DNA from 3 places in the Peribacillus sp. B65 genome. Region 1 is predicted to be linked to each of the others. Evidence: riboswitches for the same ligand, from Rfam matches in the RefSeq annotation. Region 1 holds a riboswitch; each other region holds the start of a gene.
The links. A riboswitch is a leader RNA that binds a small molecule or an ion and turns the genes downstream of it on or off. The one in region 1 is predicted to bind preQ1.
Positions count from the first base shown of each region.

Region 2: linked by a shared signal. The riboswitch ahead of queC (7-cyano-7-deazaguanine synthase QueC) and the one ahead of ACSR9O_RS18945 (QueT transporter family protein) in region 1 are both predicted to bind preQ1.
Region 3: linked by a shared signal. The riboswitch ahead of ACSR9O_RS15825 (VUT family protein) and the one ahead of ACSR9O_RS18945 (QueT transporter family protein) in region 1 are both predicted to bind preQ1.

Region 1 covers NZ_CP195840.1:3,887,402-3,893,160, forward strand. Annotated here, with positions in the region: gene adhP (alcohol dehydrogenase AdhP) at 1-444, opposite strand, end outside; gene ACSR9O_RS18930 (DUF3892 domain-containing protein) at 744-1,040, shown strand; gene ACSR9O_RS18935 (hypothetical protein) at 1,122-1,934, opposite strand; gene ACSR9O_RS18940 (YbaK/EbsC family protein) at 2,070-2,591, opposite strand; PreQ1 riboswitch class I at 2,762-2,806, shown strand; gene ACSR9O_RS18945 (QueT transporter family protein) at 2,813-3,298, shown strand; gene ACSR9O_RS18950 (TVP38/TMEM64 family protein) at 3,422-4,078, shown strand; gene ACSR9O_RS18955 (PAS domain-containing sensor histidine kinase) at 4,193-5,759, shown strand, end outside.
Region 2 covers NZ_CP195840.1:3,234,873-3,240,631, forward strand. Annotated here, with positions in the region: gene ACSR9O_RS15855 (DUF4260 domain-containing protein) at 1-91, shown strand, start outside; gene queE (7-carboxy-7-deazaguanine synthase QueE) at 144-872, opposite strand; gene queD (6-carboxytetrahydropterin synthase QueD) at 865-1,335, opposite strand; gene queC (7-cyano-7-deazaguanine synthase QueC) at 1,335-2,000, opposite strand; PreQ1 riboswitch class I at 2,056-2,098, opposite strand; gene ACSR9O_RS15875 (methyl-accepting chemotaxis protein) at 2,284-3,963, shown strand; gene ACSR9O_RS15880 (hypothetical protein) at 4,402-4,617, shown strand; gene pgsB (poly-gamma-glutamate synthase PgsB) at 5,404-5,759, shown strand, end outside.
Region 3 covers NZ_CP195840.1:3,227,495-3,233,253, reverse strand. Annotated here, with positions in the region: gene ACSR9O_RS15840 (HD domain-containing protein) at 1-807, shown strand, start outside; gene ACSR9O_RS15835 (SRPBCC family protein) at 945-1,385, opposite strand; gene ACSR9O_RS15830 (SRPBCC family protein) at 1,414-1,896, opposite strand; PreQ1 riboswitch class I at 2,147-2,189, shown strand; gene ACSR9O_RS15825 (VUT family protein) at 2,240-2,782, shown strand; gene ACSR9O_RS15820 (hypothetical protein) at 2,804-2,953, shown strand; gene ACSR9O_RS15815 (PadR family transcriptional regulator) at 3,332-3,652, opposite strand; gene ACSR9O_RS15810 (alpha/beta hydrolase) at 3,963-4,709, shown strand; gene ACSR9O_RS15805 (DUF421 domain-containing protein) at 4,811-5,515, opposite strand.

The sequences.
Region 1 (5,759 bases):
ACAGAAAATCGGTGATACCTCCGCAAAGTCAAGCCCTTCAGGAACCTTCACCACATATTTGGCAGGTGCTTTACAATATTCCGCATACCCGCCGTCCACGGAATAGCCTGCATTCAATTGATCCAAGCAAAGCGTTTCCCTGCCGGTCAGACAATATTCACAATCGCCACAGGCTGAATAAAGCCAAGGGATCCCAACACGGTCACCCACTTTCAAGGAAGTTACGCCTTCTGCCACCTTTTCTATAATGCCCACACCCTCATGTCCGGGGATAAGCGGAAGCTTGGGTTTTACCGGCCAATCACCATGTACCGCATGTAGATCGGTATGACACACGCCACAGGCTTTAATTTTCACTAATATCTCACCATACTCCAATTTCGGAATGGGTACTTCTTTAACCTCAAGTTTTTGGTTAAATTCATTGACGACCGCCGCTTTCATTGTCTTGACCTGTTGTTTTGCATTTACAGTGCTTGCCCCTTGTTTTACATTCATGATTCATATTCCTCCCTTAATTCAGTGGATATTATTTCTTGCTACTACTTAAATTTGCACTACTGCACTACTTAAAATAGATGCAAGTGCCATGCCACTGCAAAAAGGCCAATAAGACAGCAATCACAAAAAAAAGTGCCGAAAAATCGGCCCATTTGGACGAATTAACGGCTCAAGTTGGACGAAATCCGGTTTGTATATTGCAGAAAAAATGGCTCACCCTATAAATAGGAGGTGTCTAAAACATGGACCAATTTGAAAAAGCCTATGAATCATATAAACAGCAGGGAACACCGCAAGCAAACCAACCTGATTCAGCAGGAAAAGAAGAAATCATCGCCGTAAGGAAAAATGAAGAGGACAATATTATCGCCATCAAGACGAACTCCGGCCGCGAACTCGACTACCCCACAGCCCTTGCGGAAGCAAAGGCGGGCAACCTGGCCAATGTTGACGTCTTTCATAAATATGGACGTGACATATTGCGGAGTGAGCCCGATGGGATAAAGGAAAATAACCTGGATCAACTGCCGGATTTTTGATATTTCGGGGAGACTGCCTGATATGGGCAGTTTTTTTCTGTCTGGATGAACTAAAAAAGAACCAGCATGATTAGCCGGATCTTATTTTTCGTAAGGATAGGATTCAGAGATTTCGAGCAGTCGGCCGCAGGACTCGACAACCTCGATGATTTCCATCCATGACATGTCCAGACCCAGTTCATTAGCATGGGAAATCTTATCCCGTAATTTCCGGATGGCATTCGCATCCTTCTTCCCTTTACTTTTCGAAGGGATTTGGAAGAAGCACCTCAATTCTTTATCTTTATGTATAATATCGAATTTATCACTGATTTGCAGGCACTCTATTATATTGATATCCTCATTTTTATCGATTCTCCTTCTATATAATTCGGTTGCCTTTTCTAAACGGTCTTCGCTGATCATTGGATACCAGCTGCCATCGCCGAATCTATCCAGGATGATATCGCTCATCCTCATTTCCAATAAGGTAATATATCCGAATATCAGCATCCTGATCGGAGGCTTTTGAAGGTCGGCATGGGTAATCAGCATTTTAATTGAATTATTCTCCAAGACGAACACCCTTGTTTTATTCTTGAAAATATGGAGAAGCTGGATCAAAGGAGTTGAATCCGAAACCATTTCCCTTGGTGAAAAGTTTCTCATATATTCAGAAATACTTCCTTCACCTAGTTCGTCCCTTTCGATATACCCGATGATTTCCCCTTGATCTTGGACAGCCAATATATCAAAATTCTTTTTCTCCAATGCTTTCTGAATATCCAGCGCCTGATCATTTTTATGGCAAAACTCAAGCTCCTGGGCAATGCTCTTAACCGTTATATTTTCTTCATAAAGAGTTTTAAGACTAAGATAGCTGCTATTGCTTTTTCTTTCGCTTCCATTTAACATCTTTCAACCTCCGCTCAGGAACACTTTCTGCCCGTTTTCCGCTTTAATCATGGAAATGCATGCGGCCCCCACAAATAAAGTCCACTGCAGTGGACTCAATCCCAATCATGTGAATCTAATTTTTTGACACATTAATCAAATGACATCAACTGTATTGCCTACCGCCGTTTCCTCATTCTCCTTTTCTTCCCAACCCTTACAAACATCCACCCACTCCTTCGCACCTGAATATTCAAACAATTCAGCGAGTGTAAGTTCTATTGCAGAGTTCGCACTGCCGCAAGCCGGGAACAATGACTCGAAGCGCTTCATCGATACATCAAGAAAAACAGCTAAATCGTTTGCCAGACCAAACGGGCAAACGCCTCCGATTGCATGGCCGGTCTGTGCAAGCACTTCTTCAGGCGAAAGCATTCGTGCCTTGAAGCCGAATGTCTGACGAAATTTCTTATTATCCACTTTGGCGTCCCCTGCGGCAACTACCAAAATCGCGTGTTCACCTTCCCCTTTAAAGGAAAGAGTCTTAGCAATCCGCGCTGGGATAACACCGATGGTTTCCGCTGCCTCAATCACCGTAGCACTCGATGTTTCGAACTCCTTTACGTCGCCTTCCCGATTCCATTGTTTAAAATGGCTTTTGACACTCTCGATTGACATTTTATATTCACTCCTTTTACGTACATATTGAAATAATATCATCCTTCATTGCAATAAATCAAAATCCTATTGTGCCACTTCTACTGCTTGGAAACTAATAAATTAAAACCATTCTTTACAAATTGACGAAACAAGCGTACATGGGATACTATTAATAATCGGGTAAACGCCTACACGTGGTTCGTAACCATCCCACGATAAAAAACTAGGGAGAGAGTAAAATGAATGTTCGTACACTCGTGATAAACGGGTTATTGGCTGCCTTGTATGTGGCGGTCTCATTGGTGTTTAAACCAATAGCTTTTGAGATGTTCCAATTCCGTGTACCGGAAATGTTGAATCATCTGATTGTATTCAATAAAAAGTATATCTACGGTATCGTTGGCGGGGTCTTCATATCGAATCTGCTCTTTTCGCCGATGGTGCCATATGATTTGATTTTTGGGGTGGGGCAATCCCTGCTCGCCTTATTGCTTGTCATTTATATTTCTCGTTTCATAAAAGGCATTAAAGGACGGATGATCGCCACGATTATCTTTTTCACGTTCACAATGTTTTTAATTGCAATTGAACTGAACCTTGCCTTTGGCTTGCCATTCTGGCTAAGCTGGATGACTACAGCTGTCGGTGAGTTCGTCGTCCTCCTGATCGGAGCGCCAATCATTTATGGAATGAACAAAAGAATTCAGTTTGAAAAGTGGCTTTAAAAGGAATCTTCGCGCCGTTAGGCCACTATAATGGAAAAGAGCTGTCTGCATGATGCGGCAGCTCTTTTTTTTCACCAATGAACTCGAAAATGATAAACTATTAGTAAGAATGGTGGTGGCCCATTGAAAAAAGTCCTGACCATAATAGGTCTCCTTGTAATCGCAATATTTATATACTCTAATGCTGAGCTGTTCACTTTGGTTTGGAAAAGTGACCTGGATTCTGTTATTGGTATATTGAAGGAAAACCTTCTGCTTACATTTATTGTGACATTCGTATTGATGTTTGTACAAAATTCTTTTACAATCATCCCCTTAATTTTGCTCCTGACTATCAATGTCACGATATTCGGATTCATATATGGCTATCTATGGAGTTGGTTTACAAGTGTTGTTGCCTCAGGATTCATTTTTTATGCAGCAAGAAACTGGTTTCAGGAGCTTCTCTTAAAGAAGATTGGTGAAAAATGGCAGGAAACCGTTGTGGAGCATGGCTTCATGTACGTTTTTACAGGAAGGATTTTCCCGCTTATCCCAACAAGCTTAATTAACTTGGCAGCTGGAGTCAGCACTGTCACGTTCAAGGATTTTTTATTAGCGACGGCGCTTGGCAACCTTATATACTTTTTCTTCCTATCGCTGATTCCCTATGGACTGCTATCTGTTGAAATGAACCAATATACGCTAGCTGCACTCGCACTCCTCTTCTTACTATTTTTCATTATCTATAAGCGTGCAAAAAAGAAAAAGAAACTTACCTTCTTCAGAAAAAACAGGTGACCACATTGGCCCCTGTTTTTTTATTTAGGATTCTGCATATATTTTTTTTCGATAGTTTGTTAAAATGTGTATGTAATTTTACCTTTGAAATGTCTAAAATCAGGGAGAATCTCCATGTCCAAACGCTCCATCTTAGCAATATATATCCTATCCGGGATTCTTACATTAGTCGTATTCGACTATTTTTTAACTACAAATATCCAAAACAAGGAAGTCTTCGTTCAACTGCAAAGAGTGGAAGGCTTTGTTTTCCTTTTATCAATAGGCTTGGTCTTATATCTTTATTTAGCTAAAAGGGAAGAATTCAAACGATTAAAAGAGGCGGAACAACGTCGGCGTACACTCATCAATTCGATGGTTGATTTCGTTAACTTCAAGGATGGTGATGGCCGATGGCTTGAATCCAATACCTTCGGGCTGCAATTATTTCAATTGGAGCATGTAGATTATAAAGGAAAAAGAGACAGTGAGCTCGCCGAATACTCCGAATTTTATAAAGAGTCGTTGATCTACTGTGAAGTTTCCGATGAAGAAACGTGGGTAAAAGGGGAAATCACACGGTGTGAGGAAATCATCCCTCTTCCCGATGGCAATCACAAGACCTTTGATACGATTAAAGTTCCCCTGTTCAATGAGGATGGTTCACGAAAAGGCTTAGTCGTCATTGGCAGGGATATTTCTGAAAGGGTTGTCGCGGAGAATCAATTATTCGAAAGTGAACAACGCTATAAATCATTGTTTGAACACAACCCATATCCGATGCTGATGCTTGATTTAAACGGAATGATCACGACGGTGAATCCTAGATTTGAAACGGTAACAGGCTTTCAACAGGAAGAAATACATGGAGCCTCATTCATTAATTTGAACTTCTCAGCAGAAGACGCGGAATTGATCCGTACATCTTGCCAATATGTCATGGAAAACCATAAGGGAATCAAAAAAGGTAAAGATATAGAATTCCTGACGAAGTACGGGAATTCCATCTTACTTTCTTGTACGTTTGTCCCGATGATGGTTGGCGAGGATTTAGTCGGAATCATTACTTATGCTAAAGAGGTCACTCAAATCCGGGAAACCGAAGCCCGCTTAAGAAGAACCGAAAAATTATCGATAGTCGGCGAACTTGCCGCAAGTGTGGCCCACGAGGTACGAAACCCGTTGACTTCTTTAAAAGGTTTCGTCCAGCTGCTTAAAAAGAGCGACCATCCCTATGAACAATACTACACAATCATGTTAAGTGAGTTGGACCGAATCAATCTTATTGTAAGTGAGTTACTCGTTCTGGCGAAACCACAGGAACTTCCATTCAGCAATCATCAAATCATCGACCTGATGAATGATGTCAAAACCTTGTTGAAACCAGAGGCGGACTCGTACCCCACCCAAATATCAATATCTGTTAAAAACGAAATACCGCTTCTTTTATGTGAGGGAAACCAATTAAAACAAGTTTTCATAAACATGCTCAAAAATTCAATGGAGGCATCCGCCGATCACATTTGGATTGATTTCGAACGCATGGATAATAACCTTTCCATCACCATCAAAGATAATGGAAGCGGAATTGAAAAAAACCGGATAAAGCATCTCGGAGAACCTTTCTATTCTTCTAAAGAAAAAGGAACCGGATTAGGACTGACAGTCAGTTGCCGAATCATCGAAGCGCATCGGGGAAAGG
Region 2 (5,759 bases), 650 kb from region 1:
TTGGACTGCGCATATTGGAATGGATCGCTTATTTGGATATGGCCTTAAATACACATCATCCTTCAAAGCTACACACATTCAAAGGTTGTAATAGCTTAAAAGGCAGTGTGATTACGCATCACACTGCCTCCGCTTTCTTTTCTTTATACGCCCCGCTTGTTACCCCATATATAGGTATGCAGCTGGGGCAGGACTTTCACATCATTCAATTCATCATCTGTTATCACTTTATCAATTAACTCTTCGTACTTCTTCAATAGGCCGCTGATCAATTGACGATCATCCGCCGTCCTGCTGTCGTCATTGCCGACCTGCAGATAAAAAGGAATTTCCGGGTAACGCCCATGTACATGTTTGGCATATTGATAATCTTCCTCGTTAAATACGACGATTTTCAATGAGACATGGTTTTCAGGATTTCGATTGGCAAGGTTCGAGATGATTTTGTCGAGCACCGTAAAGTCGGTGTTCATTCCAGAGCTCGGCGGCTTAGGTGAAATAGTCAGTTCATCAATATCGAGAAACCAATCCTGCCATCGGCTCCCTTGGGTTTCGACACCTATTTTCATTTTATTTTCATGTAAGATCGCTATCAAGCCGTTTAGGTTTTTCAGCAGAGCCGGGTTTCCTCCTGATATCGTAACGAAGGAAAAAGCGGAACCCCCAATACGCTTCAGCTCATCCCATATTTCTTCGGCAGTCATCTGGACGGTATCTTCCTTACCGGTGCCATCCCATGTAAATGCGGAATCACACCAGGCACACGAATAATCGCAGCCGGCCGTCCGAACGAACATGGTTTTTTGGCCAATGACCATTCCCTCTCCTTGGATGGTCGGCCCAAAGATTTCCATAACCGGGAGTTTACTCACTTTCCATCCACTCCCGTCTGGCTTCGGCATAGCTTGTCGGCGTTTCGTACAGTCGAACAAATTCGACTCTAGCACCTTCATATTCTTTTAATGAAAGGGATTCGGCCATTTTTTCATAAATCCAGACAACCATATTTTCAGCTGTTGTATTCATGAGCGGCAGGGTTTCATTCAAATAACGGTGATCCAGGTGGATTTCAATTTCATTTTTCCATATATCCTTGATGTCCCCAAAATCTATCATCAACCCGCGTGAATCTGTATACCCGCTTAATCCGAAAATGACCTTATACGTGTGGCCATGCAGGTTCTTGCATTTTCCTTCATAATCATGCAGATGGTGTGCCGCATCAAAGGTGAATTCCTTACTCACGAGAACCCTCTTGTTTGTATACTTCAATTGGCTGCGCTGAATATCTTCATCTATTTTTTGGAGTTTATCAACTATCGTAAAACCGTACATCATGAAAGCACCTTCCGTCTGCTTACATAGTCATCCAGTCCTTTTTTCCGCAGATTACATGCCGGACAATCTCCACAGCCGTCGGAGATGATTCCGTTATAGCAAGTCAGGGTCTTTTCGCGTACAAAATCGAACGCGCCTAGCTGATCCGCTAGCTCCCATGTTTCCTCTTTATTAAGCCACATTAGCGGCGTATCAATGACGAATGACTGGTCCATCGACAAGTTCAAGGTCACATTCAATGATTTAATGAATACATCGCGGCAGTCCGGATATCCGCTGAAATCCGTTTCACAAACACCGGTGACTATATGTTTAGCGCCAATCTGACTCGCCAGCACTCCGGCAAACGAAAGGAACAGCAAATTCCTCCCTGGTACGAACGTCGACGGCAATTCCCCTTCTTCTCCGTCCGCCACCGCAATATCACTTCTCGTCAGCGCATTTGGTGCCAGTTGGTTCAGCAGCGACATGTCAAGGATATGATGGTTTATGCCCAATTCCTTGGCAATGTTTTGAGCGCATTCGATTTCCAAGCTATGCCGCTGGTTATAATCGAACGTCACCGCTTCCACTTCCTCAAATCTCTCCATCGCCCAGAACAGGCACGTCGTACTGTCCTGACCTCCGCTAAACACAACCACTGCCTTTTCTTTCTTCTTCATTTCTATAAAACTCCTTTTTACGGAAAAAAACAGCACCCTAAGAAAAGAGCACTGTTTCTCCTTAGTTTTTTTGAGAGGGTAGCTAGAACCTCTTCCGCCTTAACGCGGAATATTATATTTTTCCAAGTCAATAGTAACTTGAAAACGATAAGAAATCAAGATGTTTATATTAAGAGAACATTGGATCTGATGGAAAATTTGGTTAACTTTTCATTGCTTAAATATCCTTTTATTTATCCGATAAAACAGTGTGAATAAAATATCGATAAAGGGGCCCAATAATTTGAAAAGCATTAAAGCAAAGGTATTGGTGGCATTTTCACTCATCATATCTTTATGTGTCATCTTAGGAGCATTCAACATCTACAGCAGCAACAAGTCACTGGTATATTCCCAGGATATCATCAAAAAGGAGCTTCCGCTTCTTATCCAAGACGAAAAGCTGCTATACAATCTAGCACAAAGAACCGCATACGCCCGGGCATATATTCTTTATGGTGACAAGAGTTATAAAGAAGGGTTCTTACAATATACCGAAGAAAGCCAGGTCATCCAGGAGGATCTCCTTGCCTTAAGCGATTCTGTTAAAGCGAAGGAATTAATCGAGAAAAGCGTGGATTGGAGGACGATGATTGTAGACCGGGTGTTTCCACAATATGAAAATGGAAATGAAGAACGCGCTAAAGAAATACTCGAAAATGAAGTGGCGCCAATAAGCAATGAAGTTATGGAGGGTTTCAAGGAGCTTGCTTCGGAACGCGAGGAATTGATTGTCGCTTCAGGTGAAACCGTCATCACCAACGGGAAATCGGTTAAGACGACAAGTATCATCATATCCATTGCGGCAGTCCTTATCGGCCTTGTCCTTGCGGTTGTCACTGCCAACCTCATTACCACCCCCCTCCTTAAAATCAGGGATAGGATGAAAATGGTGGCTGCAGGAGAGCTGAATCATGAGCCCCTGGAGCAAAAGTCAAATGATGAAATGGGCGAACTAACGGTATCCGCCAATCAAATGCAGAAAGACCTTCGTGATACGATTGAAAAAATGCTCATTGTTTCGCAATCCGTTTCCAACCAAAGCGAAGATCTGACTCAATCAGCAAATGAAGTGCAGCAGGGCACCAAACAGATAGCGACTACTATGTATGAACTTTCGGAAGGTTCGGAGTCACAAGCCAACCGGGCATCTGAAATGGTTCGCATCATGGATGATTTCACCGGCAGGATTAAGCTTGCCCACCTAGAAGGGGTGGATGTAGCTAACAGTTCAACCGAAATCCTTTCCTTGACCAAGGAAGGCACCACTTTAATGCGCAGTTCGGTCCAACAGATGCAAAGTATTGATGGGATTGTCAAAAATGCCGTAGAGCAAGTGAAAGGACTCGATTCTCAATCACAGCAAATTTCGCAGCTTGTGCAGGTCATCAAGGATATATCCAATCAAACTAATCTATTGGCGCTGAATGCAGCCATAGAAGCTGCTCGTGCTGGTGAACATGGCAAGGGCTTTGCCGTCGTCGCCGATGAAGTGCGGAAACTCGCTGAAGAGGTCACAGACTCCGTTGGGGATATCACCAATATTGTCTCCGCCATTCAAACAGGTTCAAAAACGGTCGTCCACTCCCTGGAAGATAGTTATACTCAAGTGGATGAAGGCACGAAACAAATCACGCTCACAGGGCAAACCTTTGAAACAATCAATCATTCTGTCGGGAATATGGAAATGAAAATACTGCATATAACAGACGAATTGAACTATATTTCCATAAATAGCCAAAAAATCAATCAGGCTATCGAAGATATCGCAGCCGTTTCTGAAGAGTCCGCGGCAGGAATCGAACAAGTCTCCGCCTCCGCTCAGCAATCCAGCTCTTCGATGGATGAAATCACGAATCATGCCAGTGAACTTGCATCTTCGGCAGAACTGCTCACTGAACAGGTTAAGAAGTTCCAATTATGACACTAGCAATTTCCCGAATGCGGGAAATTGCTTTTTCCCTTCCATTATAAGGGTTGTTTCATTTTCGTATATTCGGGGAATAAATAACTATACACAATAATGAACCATTAAAAAACAAATCTATCAGAAGTGGCTGGAAGTGAATATTTTCCTTTGTTTTCAGAATATTTAGTGTATAATTGATTAAAGGAATATTTTAACTTAAATATTCATTACTTCCAATACCTGCTACTGCAAATCCCGACATTTCCTTTCAACATGCACGAGAACATATACCCAGTAAGGTTCCATTGCATGCTTTCTCTCGAATCAAGCCATTCACAACTTTATTCACACAAAAACACGATTCCCACTTCAAATTTTTTAAAAAGGTTAAATTTCACTAATGATATGATACTATTAAACCAAGACCTTTTAACCCCATAAGGAGGAATTCATATGAAACGTTTTTTCAAATTCATAACAGATTTTAACGAAAGAAAAGCACTGGAACGGGAAACCGATGAATTCTTTCGCAAAGAATACGAAAATTATATGAAGATGAATCCTGACAATCAAGGAAAAAGAAGGAGATTAACTCCTAGATTTTATGTGATTGATGGCGGTAAAAAGGGCTCCAACCTTGAAATTTCTGACAGAAAGAAATCCAGTTGACCTGATTCCTTCCATAATCAGCTACCCAGGCTGCAGTTCAAGACTCCCCAACGTTAAATCTCCAGATGAACGGAGATTCGTGACCATTCCATTCATTTGCAATATATAAGCCGAAAGCTCAGAAATGCTTCTGAGCTTTTTTATTTTGCATTCATCTATAAACACTATATCTATAGAAGAAACTAGGTATTTTTTTAAAAAATGGGTTAACTTTATTTTATTTCATGTTTTAGGTAAAAGATCAATGATAGACCCATGGGTATTACCTAAGGAAAAAACCGGTAAATATCAAAAAAAAGAGATGTGTTCTTTTACTCATCTTTGTCCATATTCAAAAGAGTTCAACTAATTGAGTCGTTAGATGCAATATTTCACATTGAATGACAAATGCTTAAAAATTGTTACGTTTATGTCAAACAATGGGTAGAAACAATTAACAAACTGTAATAAACCTCACTTTTCAAAAACAATTATTATTCAAATATAGCCATTATGAATTAGGTTTAAATGCTCATGAATCTATTTTGATTCTAATCAAAATGGGTTTTTATTAAATTTTCCATAATTTAGTGTAAATAAACCGAGGATTCCCTTGATTTCCAGCCATATCTTTGTACTCATAAAACAATTTATCCCATTAGATACTATTACACTCCAATATACATTTATTTGAAAAAGTTGATAATAACTATATTGCAATAGAATAATTGACTCTTGCCTATTAAGTTTAAAATCATGTAGTGTGTATTCAGTAAATCAAATATTTAAAAAAAGAGAGGTTAAAAAATGGCACCAATATTTATTTGTGCGATCTTTTTGCTTGGCTATGGCATTTTCGAACAAAAGCGCCATCAGAAGCGTCTCGACTCCATCCCGGTACGTGTGAATGTGAATGGGATCCGAGGGAAATCGACTGTAACGCGTCTGATTACAGGTGTGATCCAGGAAGCTAAGTACAAAACAGTAGGTAAAACAACCGGTACATCAGCAAGAATGATCTATTGGTTTACCGACAAGGAAAAACCGATTGTACGCCGACCGGAAGGACCCAACATAGGAGAACAACGGCGTGTAATTAAAGAAGTTGCCGATTTAGGAACCGAGGCGTTGGTTTGTGAATGTATGGCCGTACAGCCTGACTA
Region 3 (5,759 bases), 660 kb from region 1:
GTGATGCTTTTAATAAAAGCGCTTGGAGGTTCATTGGAGGAACAAATCGCGGGCTTGCTGCATGACGTATCCCACACTGCATTCTCACATGTAATTGATTTCGTTCTGGATTGTAAGGATGAAGATTATCATGAAAAAATATATGAACAAGTCATTATGGAATCCGAAATCCCATTTATACTGAAGGAATATGGATATGATCGTAAAGTCATTTTTCAATCAAAATGGGAATTGCTTGAACAGCCAGCACCTGAGTTATGTGCCGATCGGGTAGATTATACTCTCCGGGATATGTATCAATATGGACATATCACCATCGAAGCCATTAAAGAATTCCTAGAACATGTAATCATAATAAATGGAAGGATGTATCTGGATAATATTGAATCGGCGGAATGGTTTGTAAAAACGTATTACAGCGAAGTTATTGATTTTTTCATGAACCCACTTAATATATATGGCTATGATATCTTGGCAAAGACATTAAAAGTGGCTTTAGCAAAAAAACTGATCAGCCTTGATGACTTACTCGGTACAGATGAAGAAGTCATGTGCTTGTTAAGCTTCACTGAAGACCATGAAGTTCAAAACCTGTTAAAACGGATCCATGGTAATGTAAAGTTGAAAGAAGATCAAGTGGAATACGATATACATCGGAAAAATAAAATGCGCCTGATAGATCCTTCAGTTATTCAAGGAACCCAATTGGTAATAGCATCCAGTTTATCGGAAAAAGTCAAGAAAATGGGAATTGAAGCCTACAAAAAAGCTTCAAAGGGCATGTATCTAAAAGTGATTTCCGATTGAATTTCGTGTCAAACCATACGGGAAGTTTTTTCTCGGAAACATCTAGGTCTCCTCCCTTAGTTGATTTAGACAATCGACATTAGGAAGGAGCTTGCTTAACGGATGCCTTATACATCTGAACCAGCACCCTTTAATAATTAAAAAACCAATGATGCTCTCAAAGTATTAACGCCATTTTCTAAATAACCCTTTAAACAGGTTAATGTATAAACCCAACCTTCTTTTTGTCCAATCATTTTGTTTATTATTTCAGGGTCGTCCTCACTCAATCCTGATTCGTTTACTTCAATGATTGTACTCGTTTTATCCAACTCTTTTAGTGTAATGGTAACAATCGTTTCTTGATCATTTCCGCCCCACGCAAACACGATTTTCCTATTTTCCTCAACTTCCATTACATTAATGACCACTTCAGCATCGTATTCGTTGTATCTCAATGTAAGTGTCCTGCCTTGTTCCCATCTTTCCGAACTCGATGAGAACCAGAAATTCCTGATTTTTTCAGGATTCACTATGGCTTCAAACACTTCATTAGCTGGCTTGATTATCTTAAATTTCGTGATTATTTGGGTATCCATACTAAAACAACTCTCTTTCGATTTGTTTTTATTTTTTTCCACTATCCCAATCTACTGATATTGACGGCAGTGTCCGTCCAGTTTCAAGCAAGCTCTTCAGGTTACTTAGAATGGCTGGCCATCCATTATTCAAGCCTTCATAGGTATTTTCATCATATACGAAATCTGTCTTCAAAAGCTCCTCATGCCTAAGAATTAACTTCACAGTCGAATCGCCCATTTTCTGTAATTCAAAAGTGACCCGTGTAGGCTGCTCGCGAGGTGTTTTGTCTCCTGCCATGATCCATGTAAACGAGAGCAGGTGCAACGGCTCGCATTTAAGTACATTACCATGATCAGTAATCCGCCCATCTTCCAGCAAATATTTAACGGCTGCCCCTTCTTGCCAGTCAGACTGTACTTGCAATCCAAAGTGATATTTCTTCGTGACTTCACCACTCGTCAAGGCTTCCCAAAGCTTCTCTGGTGTGGTTGCGATATAAATAGGATAGACAAACGTAGTTTTTTTCATAATTCTTTTTCCTCCTCGCCAAATAAGGTATCAAGATCATAACATGACTCTATCATTGATTTTCGGCTTTCAGATACAGGCGGTCAAGCAGTTTTTTGCGACAGAAATCGGCAAAGTCATTGCATTGAAGAAGATTTGAAGTGCATTGCTAATATCGGATTCTCCGTGACATAAAAGGGCCATATGGAAACTTCTTGATTTCCAATCGTTTTCAAGCTACGATAAATGAGGAAAATGATAATCCGCCCGGGCGGAAGAGGTTCTAGCTACCCTCTCAAAAAAACTAAGGAGAACAGTGCTCTTTCTTAGGGTGCTGTTTTTTCTGTATAAGGAGAATTAAGAAATGTTAAGAATTTTATTGTATTTAGTATCCATAATCACGGCGAATGTGGTTACAGCAGCTTTTGCGCCATTACATTTTGGCATGTTCATCATCCCGATGGGGACATTGCTCATCGGGGGAACCTTCATCTTCCGAGATCTGGTCCAGAATAAATTCGGCCGCGCGAAGACCTATATATGTATAATCACTGCACTTATTCTATCTGCATGTGTATCATTTTTATTAGGGGATACGTTACTGATTGTATTTGCTTCCGCATTATCGTTTGTGGTCGCAGAAACGGCGGACACGGAAATTTATACCCGTTTAAAGCTTCCGATGAGTTGGAGGGTGTTTTACAGCGGGATCGTTGGAGGATTTTTCGATTCGGTGATATTTGTCGTGATTGGCCTAAGTCCACTGGGTGCCAATATATTGCCATGGGAAGCAGTACCCGCTGCGGTCATCGGGCAAATCATCGTTAAAACCATCATACAGTCAATTGGTGCCGTACTGTTGGGACGAATCAACGTAGAACTGGAGAAACGTGTAGTCGCCAGTTAAATGCCAGGAGGGGTGCACTCGATGGAAGGAACCAAAAAGGAAGAAGATAAATGCTATTGCCTCGAGGCCTTTCGTGAAAAATATGGCCCCCATGTTCAAGGGGAATGCATGAAGCTCTCCTGCGCCAATTATCGCAAGCATAAAGGAATTGACAAAAAAGGACCAAAATAGGTCCTTTTTTTGCGCGTTAACGGAGTAACTCACGAGTAAACAGTGCAAACTCACTAGTAAAAGTGTGAAACTCACGAGTAAACAGCGCAAACTCGCGAGTAAACGTGAAAAACTCACGATTAAATAGTGCGAACTAAGTGTGCAGTACGAATTCACGAGTAAAAGTGCAAAATTCACGAGTAAACAGTCCAAACTCACGAGTAAAAGTGCGAAACTCACGAGTAAACAGCGCAAATTCACGAGTAAACAGTGCGAACTCAAGAGTAATTCACGAATAAACAGTGCGAAATTATGAGTGCAGGACGAATTCACGAGTAAACATCAAAAAAAGCTTCCTGCACCGTTCCATTATTGGGGCTAGGAAGCTTTGTATTTTGTTTAGAATTGCTCTGTGGTTTTCCGAACTAATTTTTCGAGGAAGAAAAAGCATTCTCGCTTCCGTTCAAGTTCGGTTTGTCCATTTTCGGTGACATGATAATATTTCCTGCGGCCTGACTCGGACTCTTTCCAATGGCCTTTTATGAATTCTTTTTTTTCTAACCGTTTTAGGGCGGAGTAGAGGGTGCCTTCACTTATTTGATATTTGCCCATGCTCATTTCCTTCAAGATCTTCGTGATTTCGTAGCCGTATAGCTTTTTTTGTGAAAGAAGTGAAAGCAAAAGGAGGTCAATGCTTCCCTTCATTAATTCTTTATCCAAATAAATTCTCCTCCTTTTCATTTCTAAAGTGTAATACGTTGTACATCGTATCACAAGGTGCATTTTACTTTTCTAAAAAAAAATGGTTAAATGACGATTGCTAAATAAATTTAATCATAGTAAAATGTGCTTCGGAACGGATGAGTTGTGAAGAGTGTGGTAAGGATACTATATACATGATTTAATTGTTTTAATGAAAATACGGAATAGGATAGAAGAATCACTACTCAAGGGGTATTAATTGATTTTTTTTCAAAAATCATTTAGATTCTATTTATCAACAAGAGCAAAGAAAGAAGGTCCTAGATAGATGAAAGTGAAAGCACCAGAGCCATTCACATATATTGGTGGAAAGAGAGCTGTTCTTTTACTTCACGGGTTTACCGGAAGTACAGGAGATATGAAGAAATTAGGGAAATACTTGAATGATCTTGACTATACTTGCCACGGACCTCTTTATAGAGGGCATGGAGTGTCTGGTGAGGAACTCGTTAAGACTGGTCCAAAGGAATGGTGGGAAGATGTAGTTAATGGCTATAAATTCCTTAAAGAAGAAGGCTATGAAGAAATTGCTGTTGTAGGAATTTCCTTAGGAGGAGTTTTCTCATTAAAAGTGGGAATTGAATTGCCTGTAAAAGGCGTAGTTTCAATGTGCGCTCCGACGCAAGGGAAAAGTATCGATCGACAAAAGAACCGCTTGCTCAATTATGCACAGGCTTATAAGAAGTTTGAGGGCAAAAATGCAGACCAAATTGCTGCAGAAGTGAAGCTGCTGGAAGAAGAGCCTATGCCTCAACTTAAAGATGTGCTGAATATTATAAATGAGACAGGTGAAAATTTAGATTTAATCACATCACCAACGCTTGTTTTACAAGGGCGCTTGGATGATCCTGACTATACGGAGAGTGCTACAGCGATTTTCAATGAAGTCGATACGCAGCATAAACACTTGATATGGTATGAAAATTCAGGTCATATTATCACATTGGGCAAGGAACGTGAACAGGTGTATGAAGATGTGTATAAGTTCTTAAATACACTGAACTGGTCGGAGTAATAAGCGAGTTGATAAATCCCCTTTAAGTTAAACTGTGTAAAGCCTGCATTCATAAGTAGGCTTTACACTATACTTGAGGGGATTTTACTTTGGCTGAAGATTTATTTGTAGAAAAAGACATTTAAGGTGTCGTTATTGTCAATAGTTGCCAATAAAATATCGTTCACGTCGGCATTATATGTTATTTTGATTCTGTTTTTCAGCCATGCTTCGTCCTTGCCGCCCCGATTTAATTCTTTAGAATCAATCTTTCCCTCTTTAATAATCGTTTTAGGAAATGTGAAGGCATTTGTTGCTAGGTGCATATCTGCTGGGGTTACCGCTTCATATTGAGGATATAAGAACAATGAAATGGTACCACCTGGTTCCCATAGTGCGAGTGATACTTTTTGAATATCTTTGACTTTTTCTTTTCTTAATTCCGATAATAAAACATCGATCGAGATTCGGGCCCTTGCCAAGCTTTTGTATATGATTTGTCCATTTTCGATAAGGGGAAAGGGATCAGAGTCAAAAAACCTTCGGAGTTTACCCCACTTAAGGCTTGTAAACACACTAATTATATATAAAATGACCAATACACCTGTTGTTATCATTGAGCCCTCCAAACCTAACTGTTCATCAGATAAAGGGTGAGCAAGAATGTTTCCAATAATTAATGCCATTATGAAATCAAGTAACCGTAACTGCGAAATGGACCGTTGTCCCATAAATTTAACCGAAAAAAGTAAGAAGATGAAGGATATAATGGCTCTTAAAGTCCACTGGATTGCAGTAAGAGTTTCCTGGCTATTAAAAAATTCCACAAAAAATTCACGTCCTTATTTCCTTTAAAGGAGATGTAATGGTCAGTAGGATGAATTGAAACAACTGGGAGCGTATTTAAGACATCTTTAGATAAGGCCGTTTATAGTTTAAGCCACCTCCTTCTTAAGTATTACCCAACCTCGGTCCTTCTGAGACTTTCTTAAATGTTTTCAAAAAATTTATATTAATATAACAACTTTAAAACGTATTGTAATTAAAAATAAACTGATTTAAAATGATATC